One region of the Kitasatospora sp. RG8 genome, then DNA from elsewhere that is predicted to be linked to it. Evidence: riboswitches for the same ligand, from Rfam matches in the RefSeq annotation. Region 1 holds a riboswitch; the other holds the start of a gene.
What was found. Region 1 has a riboswitch for cyclic di-AMP ahead of J5Y04_RS15480 (LysM peptidoglycan-binding domain-containing M23 family metallopeptidase). Riboswitches for the same ligand answer to the same signal wherever they lie in the genome.

Region 1 (4,835 bases):
TGCAGATCCGCCAGTCGCTGGAGCACGTCCGCGACCGGACGGTCGCCGTGCTGGTGCGCCTGGGCCGGCTGTCCGCCCAGCACGCCGAGCTGGTCATGGCCGGCCGCTCGCACAACGTCGCCGCGCAGGCCACCACGCTGGGCAAGCGCTTCGCGACCGTCGCCGACGAGCTGCTGGTCGCCTTCCGCCGCCTGGAGGAGCTGATCGCCCGCTACCCGCTGCGCGGGATCAAGGGCCCGGTCGGCACCGCCCAGGACATGCTGGACCTGCTCGGCGGCGACACCGACAAGCTCGCCGAGCTGGAGCGCCGGGTCGCCGGCCACCTCGGCTTCGACAACGTGCTGACCTCCGTCGGCCAGGTCTACCCGCGCTCGCTGGACTTCGAGGTGCTCACCGCCCTCGTGCAGCTCTCCGCCGCGCCGTCCAGCCTGGCCAAGACGATCCGCCTGATGGCCGGCCACGAGCTGGTCACCGAGGGGTTCAAGGAGGGCCAGGTCGGCTCCTCCGCGATGCCGCACAAGATGAACACCCGCTCCTGCGAGCGCGTCAACGGCCTGGCCGTCATCCTGCGCGGGTACGCGTCGATGACCGCCGAGCTGGGTGGCGACCAGTGGAACGAGGGCGACGTCTCCTGCTCGGTGGTCCGCCGGGTCGCGCTGCCGGACGCGTTCTTCGCCTTCGACGGCCTGCTGGAGACCTTCCTGACCGTCCTCGACGAGTTCGGCGCCTTCCCCGCCGTGATCGAGGCCGAGCTCGACCGCTACCTGCCGTTCCTGGCCACCACCAAGGTGCTGATGGGCGCGGTGCGCGCGGGCGTCGGCCGGGAGACCGGGCACGAGGTCATCAAGGAGCACGCCGTCGCCTCGGCGCTCGCCATGCGGGCCGGTGCCCGGGAGAACGAGCTGCTGGACCGGCTGGCCGCGGACGAGCGCATCCCGCTGGACCGGGCCGCCCTGGACGCGCTGCTCGCCGACAGGCTCTCCTTCACCGGCGCGGCCGGTGCGCAGGTGGCCGAGGTGGTCCGCCGGGTCGAGGCCGTCGCCGCCGCCTACCCCGAGGCTGCCAAGTACGCGCCTGGTGACATCCTCTGACGTTCCGTCAGGCCTTCGAGGGCCCCGTCGCCGATCCGGTGGCGGGGCCCTCGCCGTGTTCGGGGGCCGTCGCGGTGCCGGGGTGGCCGGGGTCCAGCGGCGGGGCGTTGGTGCCGCAGGAGTAGCGGCAGTCCGGCTCGGCCACCGGATGGTCCTCGGGAGCGAGGACGTTGCCGCGGACGGTGGCGGCCGCGATGAGCCCGCCCGTGGCGAGCAGTCCGGCGCAGATCAGCATCGCGGTGTGGAAGGCCGCGTCCACCGAGGCGGGCACCCGGTAGGCGTCGCCGCTGAGCCCGGCCAGGGCCGGCAGCGCCGCGACCGCGAGCAGGCCGGCCGCGCGGGCGGCGGCGTTGTTGACACCGCTGGCGATGCCCGCGTGCCGGACCTCCACCGCCGCCAGCACGGTCGCCGTCAGCGGTGCGACCAGCAGCACCATCCCGCAGCCCATCACGGTGACGGCCGGCAGCACGTCCGTCCAGTACGAGGCGTCCGCGCCGATCCGCAGCATCAGCAGCACGCCGGCCGCGCAGAGCAGCGGGCCCACGGTGAGCGGCAGCCGGGGGCCGATCCGTTTGCCGAGCCGGCCCGCCCGGGCGGAGAGCGTCAGCATCAGCAGGGTGATCGGCACCAGGGCGAGTCCGGAGACCAGCGGGGAGAAGCCGGAGACGATCTGCAGCTGCACGACCAGCAGGAAGAACACCCCGCTGAAGGCGGCGTAGACGCAGAGGGTGACCAGGTTCACCGAGGTGAACAGCCGGGAGGAGAAGAGGCCGAGCGGCAGCATCGGCTCCCGGGTGCGGCGTTCGACCACGACGAAGGCCGCGCCCAGCAGCAGCCCGGCCACGCCGGTCACCCAGACCCCGGCGGAGAGCCCGTCGCCCGCCGCCGTCAGCGCGTAGGTGACGGAGCCGAGGGCCAGTGCGGCGAGTGCCGCGCCGAGCACGTCGAACCGTCCGGTCGCGCTTTCGTCCCGGGTCTCCGGCACGTGGCGGGCGGCCACCAGGACGACCAGGGCGGCCAGGGGGACGTTCAGCAGGAAGATCCACCGCCAGCCCGGGCCGTCCACCAGCCAGCCGCCGAGGAAGGGGCCGACCGCGGCCGACACCCCGCCGAGGCCGGACCAGAGGCCGACCGCCGCCGAGCGGTCGTCCGGGTGGTAGACGGCCTGGAGCATCGCCAGTGACCCGGGGGTGAGCAGGGCCCCGCCGATTCCCTGGACGGCGCGGGAGGCGACCAGCACCTCGATGGTGGGCGCGGCGGCGCAGGCCGCCGAGGCGGCGGCGAACCAGACCACGCCGAGCAGGAAGACCCGGCGCCGGCCGTACCGGTCGCCGAGCGCGCCGCCGAGCAGGATCAGCCCGGCCAGGGTGAGCAGGTAGGCGTTGAGCGTCCACTGCAGGGCGGAGAGCGGGGCGCCGAGATCGGTGCCGATCCGGGGCAGGGCGACGTTCACGACCGTGCCGTCGAGCATCGCCATGCTGGAGCCGAGCACCGTCGCCAGTAGTACCCAGCGGCCCTGCGCGGTGCCCAGGCGCAGGGTGCCGGCCTCGGAGGTGGCCACGGCCCGATCGTCCGCCCCGGGGGCTGACGTGACAAGGGTCACCGGGGGTGTGTCGGTGAATGGCTTTCCGTAGGTGATCGCATGCGGACGGACACCGAAATCGGCGGAGCGTCGTGGATCAGTGGCGCGCGGTTAATCGATTGTGCACGTACTGTGCAGCCGATCATTCGGAGCGTCACTGCGCCCCCGGCTTTTGTTGCCGGTTCAAGAGATCGACATTGCTTCACCCGGACGGATGGGTTTTAGTTCAGCGACCGCCCGGCGTTGGCCCGGGTGGCCACCGGGTGGAACGCCTAGTCCTGCCGCTGCCCGGTGGTACGAACTGAACTCTGTACGGCAGGAGCGGGGGACCCAAAGGTAAGTCGCCGGACCGGAATTCACGGTCCGGCTTGGGGTGAAGCCGCGCATGCGGCCGGGCAACTCCAGCCCGAACCCGACAGCTCACCTCGCAGGCGTCGGAGAGGAAATCCCCCATGGCCGTACAGGCTCGTCGTATCGCCCTGCCCCGCGCCGCCCGCATCGGTATCGCCACCGCCGTCACCGGCGCCGCGTTCGCCCTTCCGCTGGTGACCACCATCAGCGCCCAGGCCCACACCGCGCCGGCCGCGAAGCCCGCGCAGACCAGCACCTGGACCGGCGCCACCAGCGTCGACGCCGCCCCGGCCGCCGCCGCGCAGCCGGCCGCCGAGGCCCCCGCCCCGGCCGCCGCTCCCGCCGCCGCCCCGGCCGAGGAGAGCTACAAGGTCGTCGGCGGGGACACCCTGTCGAAGATCGCCAACGCCAAGCACGTCGAGGGCGGCTGGCAGGCGCTGTACGACCACAACCGCACGGTCGTCGGCACCAACCCGAACCTGATCTTCCCGGGTCAGAAGCTCGCGCTGGGCGCCAAGGCCGCCGCCCCGGCCGCCGCTCCCGCCGCTGCCAAGCCGGCCGCCCCCGCGAAGTCCGCCTCGCAGGACTCCGTGAAGCCGGCCGCCCCGGCCGCCGCCCCGAAGCCGGTCCAGGCCGCCAAGCCCGCGCAGGCCCCGGCCGTCAAGCCGGCCCCGGCCGCCGCGAAGCCCGCCGCCCAGACCCCCGCCCCGGCCCCGGCCGCGGTGGCGAGCACCTCCGGTTACGTCTCCCCGATCGCCAACCCGAAGCTCGGCACCGCCTACGGCGTGGCCGGCTCGATGTGGGCCTCCGGCCACCACACCGGCGCCGACTTCGTCGCCTCCACCGGCACCCCGCTGCGCGCCGTCGCGGCCGGCACCGTGGTGAAGGCCGGCAACGGCGGCGCCTACGGCAACGAGGTCGAGATCAAGCTCGCCGACGGCAAGTACGCCCAGTACGCGCACCTGTCCTCGATCGGCGTGAAGATCGGTCAGACCGTCACCGCCGGCCAGCAGATCGGCCTCTCCGGTGCGACCGGCAACGTGACCGGCCCGCACCTGCACTTCGAGATCCGCACCGGCTCGGAGTACGGCTCGGACATCGACCCGATCGCCTACCTCCGGGCGCACGGCGTCTCCATCTGACCCTCCGGGCAGAGACCACCGCAGGGTGCAGGGCGAAGTGATCTCCGGGATGGTCATGTCGGGTGACCGCTCGACCGGGTGATCTCCGCACCTACGGCGGAACAACGGGCGCGGGACACGCCCAGGCCGGCCCGGCTCGCGAACCTCCTTCGCGAGCCGGGCCGGCCGCCGTTTTTCCGGGGGTGTTCGGGGTGCTCCGGGGCCGAAACCGTTCGAACACGGCGGGCTCCGAACCGAACAAGGCGTCAACTTCCCACCCGTGTTACCTGACTACCTGTCCGTTGCGGGCGTGTTCGCCGGGCCCCGATGCTGTCGGGCAGTCATCGTCCGACCGGTCAGGCGGGCGGCAGGGGCACGGCGGGTGAAGGGGGCCGGATGGCCATCCAGAGCGGGGACGCGGCGGGTGCGGACGCGGACGGAAGAGGCGGCGGTGCGGTCAACCGCCTGAAGGCGGACTCGGTCGGGCTGGTGGGCGTCGTCTTCATGGCGATCGCCACCGCCGCCCCGATCACCGCGATGACCGGCAACCTGCCGATCATCGTCGGCCAGGGGAACGGCGTGGGAGCCCCCGCCGCGTACATCTTCGCGACGCTGGTGCTCACCGTGTTCTCGGTGGGGTACGTGGCGATGGCGCGGCACATCACCGCGGCCGGCGCGTTCTACGGGTAC
Region 2 (4,835 bases), on a different contig from region 1:
GACACCGAGGCGTTCGTGGCCGCGGTCAACAGCCCGATGAAGGTCTCGTACAGCATGTTGCAGACCGGCGGCCACAACTTCGAGACCTGGAGCAGGCTGCTGCCGTCCTCGCTCGAGTGGCTCTCCCAGCGCCTCCAGGTCCCCGGCCGGACGGTCTGACCCCGGTCCGCCGCGCCGACCACCGAAACGCGGGGCCCGCCCACGTCGAACGCCGGGCCCGCCCACCCCGAGGGATGAGCGGGCCCGGCGTTCCGGTTCCTCCGCCTCAGCCCACCGGCTCCAGCGTGCCGGTGTGCAGCTCGCCGACCCGGCCGCCCTCGCCCTCGTACGTCCAGAACGCGCGCACCGTCAGCTTCCCGAGGTCCATCAGGTGGCTGACGGTGATGCCGCTCTGCTCGGTCCAGCTGACGAAGTAGAGCTCGGGGCCCACCTGGGCGACGTGCAGGGCGACGTCCTCCCACTGGCCGGCCGACTCGCCGAGGCCCTCCCAGCGCAGCCGCTTGCCGTCGGCCGAGTACGCGTTGCGGAAGGCCGCGCCGTTGTCGACCTGGAAGAGGTAGGTGCGGCCGGCGAAGGCGGGCAGGGGCGCGGTCATGGCGGGACGGGTCCTCGTCTCTCGTCTGGGCGTACGGCACTGCGGGTGGACCTCCAACCTATCCGACGGGTGACCTTCGCGGCGGCGTTGCGCCCACCCCGTCACGGCGCGGGCCCGCCGGTGCCACGGACGGGGCCGCCACGCCCTCCAGTCGCGGGGTGTGACACCGGCACATGGGCGGCCCGGCGGTCCGGTCGTACGGTGCAGGATCCGGCCCACCGGGACGTGGGCCGACCCAGCAGCCCGCCACCTTCCGGCCAGGGAGCCGCCGATGCCCGCCACCAGCACCGCCAGCACCAGCACCGCCAGCACCAGACCCGTCACCGGGCCCGTCACCGGAAGAGCCACCCCGCCCACCCCCGCCGGACGCCTGCCGGCCGCCCTCACCGTCCTCCTCACCCTCACCGCCCTCCTCCTCGGCACGCCCCCGCCCGCCTCGGCGGCCACCGCACCGCTCACCCTGGAGGCCGCCTTCACCGCGCCCGGCAACGGTTGGGCCAAGGTCGAGCGCTACCTCGACACCACCGCCGGGTTCCGCGCCGAGCAGTACCCGCCCGGCGGGCGGGGGGACCAGGACGGCGCCCGCCTGACCTACTTCGGCGGCGTCCGCCAGCCCTATTCCGGGCGCTTCCTGCTCTACTCGGCCGCCGGCTGGAACACCGGCGGCCGGGACGTCCCGGTCCTGCTGGTCCACGGCGCGAACGACAACGCCGACCGCGCCTGGGCGAACCCGAACGAGAGCGGCAGCTGCGGCGCGTCCGCCTGCCCGTCCACCGGCCTCGCCCAGTACCTCGCCGGGACCGGCCACCGCGTCTTCGCGGTCGGCTTCGCGCACAAGCAGGGCGACAACCTGCTCCAGGCGCAGGCCGTCGGCGACGCGATCGCCCTGATCCGGGCCCGGCTCGGGGTGTCCCAGGTGGACGTGGTCGCCTGGAGCAAGGGGGAGGTCGCCGCCCGCGCGTACGTCTCCTCGGTACGGCCGTCCTGGGGCCGGGCCTACGCGGGAGACGTCCGCCGCCTGGTCACCCTCGGCGGGCCGAACGGCGGCCTGGACTACGTCTACGCGCACGGCTGGGCGTTCTCGCTGGCCACCTGGCCGGCCTGCGGCGGCACCGCCAACGCGCCCTCGCCGCACCTGTACATGACCTGCTACGGCACGTACACCGCCCAGCCCTGCCTCGGGGTCCTGCCTACCGGCGGGTACGACTGCTACCCGGGCCAGCGCCAGCTGCTCGCCCGCTGGGACGGCGTCTACGGGGTGGACGGCTCGGCCCAGGACTGGTGGACGACGTACTACGGGGGACAGGGCTACTACACCTCCGGCCAGGGCATCCAGGCGGCGATCGACGCCGGTTCGCTGATCGGGCCGCTCCAGCAGGCGGGCGTCCCGGCGGCGGTCGCCACCTTCCTGATGGCGGGCGGCTCGGCCGACATCCCGGGGATCCTCAACGAGAACCGCGGGCCCAGCGACGGCATCGTCCTCACCCGCAGCGCCCTGGACACCACCGGGATCGGTACGGTCGGCGGGACGCGGCTGCTCGGCGGGCTCAACCACCTGGAGCTGGCCTGGTCCCCGGACGCGATGAGCCAGGTGAACAGCTGGCTCGGCTGACCACCCGGCCGGCGACCGCCCGCCCGGCCGATGCCACGACACCGCCCGGCCGGCGCCCCGCTCACCGTCCTCCCGGTGCCCGTACGGCCAACTGATCCACTCCGCACCGTCGTTGATCGACTCCACTGTGACCTGCACGACAACACCCTCCACCGAGTTGTCGCCCCCCGGACGGCCTGCCTAGCCTGCTCGGGACGTCCGCTTCGCGGACCTCCGCCGTCGGGACGCCGAGTCCTGTCCACCCGCCGGCCGGCAACCGAGCACCACAGCGGACGGGAGCGGGGGACCCAGGTCAGTGCCCGGCCCGTGCGCTCCCCGCGCCCGGGCCGTGGCTAGGGGTGAAGCCGCTCCACAGGCGGCCGGGCAACCTCAGCCCGAACCCGACAGCTCACCTCGCAGGCGTCGCAGAGGACACTGCCATGCAGAAGCCCACCCGGCGCAGCGCGCCGCGCCATGCCCGCCCCAGCCACCGCGGTCGCAACGCCGCCTTCGCCGTCACCGGCGTGCTCGCCATCAGCGGTGCCGGCCTCCTGGGCATTCCCGCGGTGAGCGGGGCCCAGGCGGCCACCGCGCCGACCGTCACCCAGGACAGGCTCGGCCCGGCCACCATGGTCGCGGGCAACGCCTCCGCCGCCTCGCTGACCGTCCACTCCTCGGCCTGCTTCACCGCCAGGACGGTCGGTGTCGGCGTGCGTGACGCGGCCGGCCACAACCTCGACTTCCCCGGCAACCGCACCAACGCGCAGATCTGCCCGGGCGGGCTGACGGTCACCACCGGCTCGCGGACCCTGCCGGCCGGCACCTACACCCAGTTCGGCTTCTGGCAGGACTCCGCCGGTGCCTGGCACAACCTGCCCTCGCAGAAGCTCGTGGTCTCGGCCGCCGCCACGCCGGCGCCCGCCCCGACCACCGCACCCACCGCCACCCCGACCACCGCACCCACCGCCACCCCGACGCCCGCGCCGACCGCGACCCCGTCGCAGACCGCCGCCCCGGGCGCGATACCGGTCGCCGGCAAGAAGCTCACCTGGTCGGACGACTTCAACAGCCTCGACCTGGGCTCCCGCTGGACGGCCGACCGGAGCAGCTCGTACCACTACGGCGACCACAACCCGAACGACAACAAGCTCGACTGGCTGAACAAGAACAACGTCACCGTCTCCGGCGGCGTCGCCACCTTCACCGCCAAGCCGAGCAGCCACACGCTGGAGAACGGCAAGCAGGCCTGGGACACCGGGCTGCTCACCACGGAGTACTCCAGCGAGGGCTTCAAGGTGAAGACCGGCGACTACATCGAGACCCGGGTCAAGCTCCCCGCCGGCACCGGCGCCTGGCCGGCGCTGTGGACCTGGAACGGCACCAGCGGCGCCCACGGTGAGATCGACTCCTTCGAGTACCACACCGACAACCCGAACCTGCTGGAGCTGACCAACCACATCACCCCGGGTCACCTGTACTACACGGACGCCAAGGCGATCGCGAAGGACGGCTGGGTCACCATCGGCACCCACTACGGGGCCACCTCGGTCGACTGGTACGTCAACGGCGCCAAGGTGTTCTCCGACGGCAAGGGCGTCGGCGCCGACTGGGCCGCGTACCCGATCCTCAACCTGTCCCTGAGCGCGGGGCAGTACCACCCCGCGCCGCAGGGCACGGCGCCGATCACCTTCGCCGCGGACTACGTCCGCGTCTACCGGTAGGACCGGCCGTTGCGGACCGCCCGCCCGTCAGTGGCGGGCGGCCTCCACGACCTGGATGCTGAACGGCTGCCGGTTGTCCGTCTCGTTCCGGTCGTCGTCACCGCGCACCGCGACGTAGCCGCCGCTCAGCTCGCCGAGGGGGACGGTGGGGGCGAGCCGGACCGGGATCAGCGCCGTCGCGCTCCGGTACCGCCCCAGGCCGGCCGGGAAGGTGCAGCGCACCCGGTGGCCGTTCTGGAAGTCGTAGCAGTTCTCCGGGAAGTAGGGCTTCTCGGGCGTGACCCCCTCTGGCAGGGTGATCACCACGGTGAACGGTGAGGCCGTCCGGTCCGGGCCGGTGTTGGTGACGAACGCGTGCACCGTGGTGGTGCCGCCGGGTACGGCGGGGTCCGGATCGATCCGGATCACCTCCAGGTCGGAATCGGAGGCGGAGGGGGCGGGGGCCGCGGGTGCCGCCGGCGCGGTGACCTCCGCCGCCGGGTCGGTCCCCGGGGCCGGATCGGCGTCCGGGCACGCCCACGCGGGACCGGCGGCCAGCGCCGCCAGTGCACACCCGACCGTCAGCGACCTGACGGCCAGCGACCGGCCTGCCGACGGCCCGACCACCGTCCGCCCGACCACCGGTTCCCCGACCACCGGTTCCCCGGCCACCGGTTCCCCGGCCCCGGGCGCCCCGGCCTCCGCCGACCTGCCGAAGAAACCCCGTACGGACCCTCTGCGCGACATCGCCGCTCACCCTGTCCTTCGCGTTCCGGCGCCCGGCACCGTCGCGGGGCGCGTCCGCATTCAGCGTGACCGACCGGCCCGTCGCGGCCGGGGCAACCCGCCCTCGGGCCGCTCGAACGGGCGAACGCCTCCGCAGGAGGCCGACCGGGTCGACCTCCTGTGCGGGGAAACGCCGGTGACGCCGTGTCAGGGGGCCAGGACC

Region 2: another riboswitch for cyclic di-AMP. It lies ahead of J5Y04_RS01155 (family 16 glycosylhydrolase); the one in region 1 lies ahead of J5Y04_RS15480 (LysM peptidoglycan-binding domain-containing M23 family metallopeptidase).

What each region holds. Positions count from the first base shown of each region.
Region 1 is NZ_JAGIYX010000008.1:254,263-259,097, reverse strand. Features, by position in the region: gene purB (adenylosuccinate lyase) at 1-1,091, shown strand, start outside; gene J5Y04_RS15485 (MFS transporter) at 1,099-2,652, opposite strand; cyclic di-AMP (ydaO/yuaA leader) riboswitch at 2,963-3,120, shown strand; gene J5Y04_RS15480 (LysM peptidoglycan-binding domain-containing M23 family metallopeptidase) at 3,126-4,166, shown strand; gene J5Y04_RS15475 (APC family permease) at 4,542-4,835, shown strand, end outside.
Region 2 is NZ_JAGIYX010000001.1:263,630-268,464, reverse strand. Features, by position in the region: gene J5Y04_RS01170 (esterase family protein) at 1-159, shown strand, start outside; gene J5Y04_RS01165 (MoaF N-terminal domain-containing protein) at 266-595, opposite strand; gene J5Y04_RS01160 (triacylglycerol lipase) at 867-2,207, shown strand; cyclic di-AMP (ydaO/yuaA leader) riboswitch at 2,459-2,624, shown strand; gene J5Y04_RS01155 (family 16 glycosylhydrolase) at 2,627-3,907, shown strand; gene J5Y04_RS01150 (hypothetical protein) at 3,935-4,558, opposite strand; gene J5Y04_RS01145 (IclR family transcriptional regulator) at 4,820-4,835, opposite strand, start outside.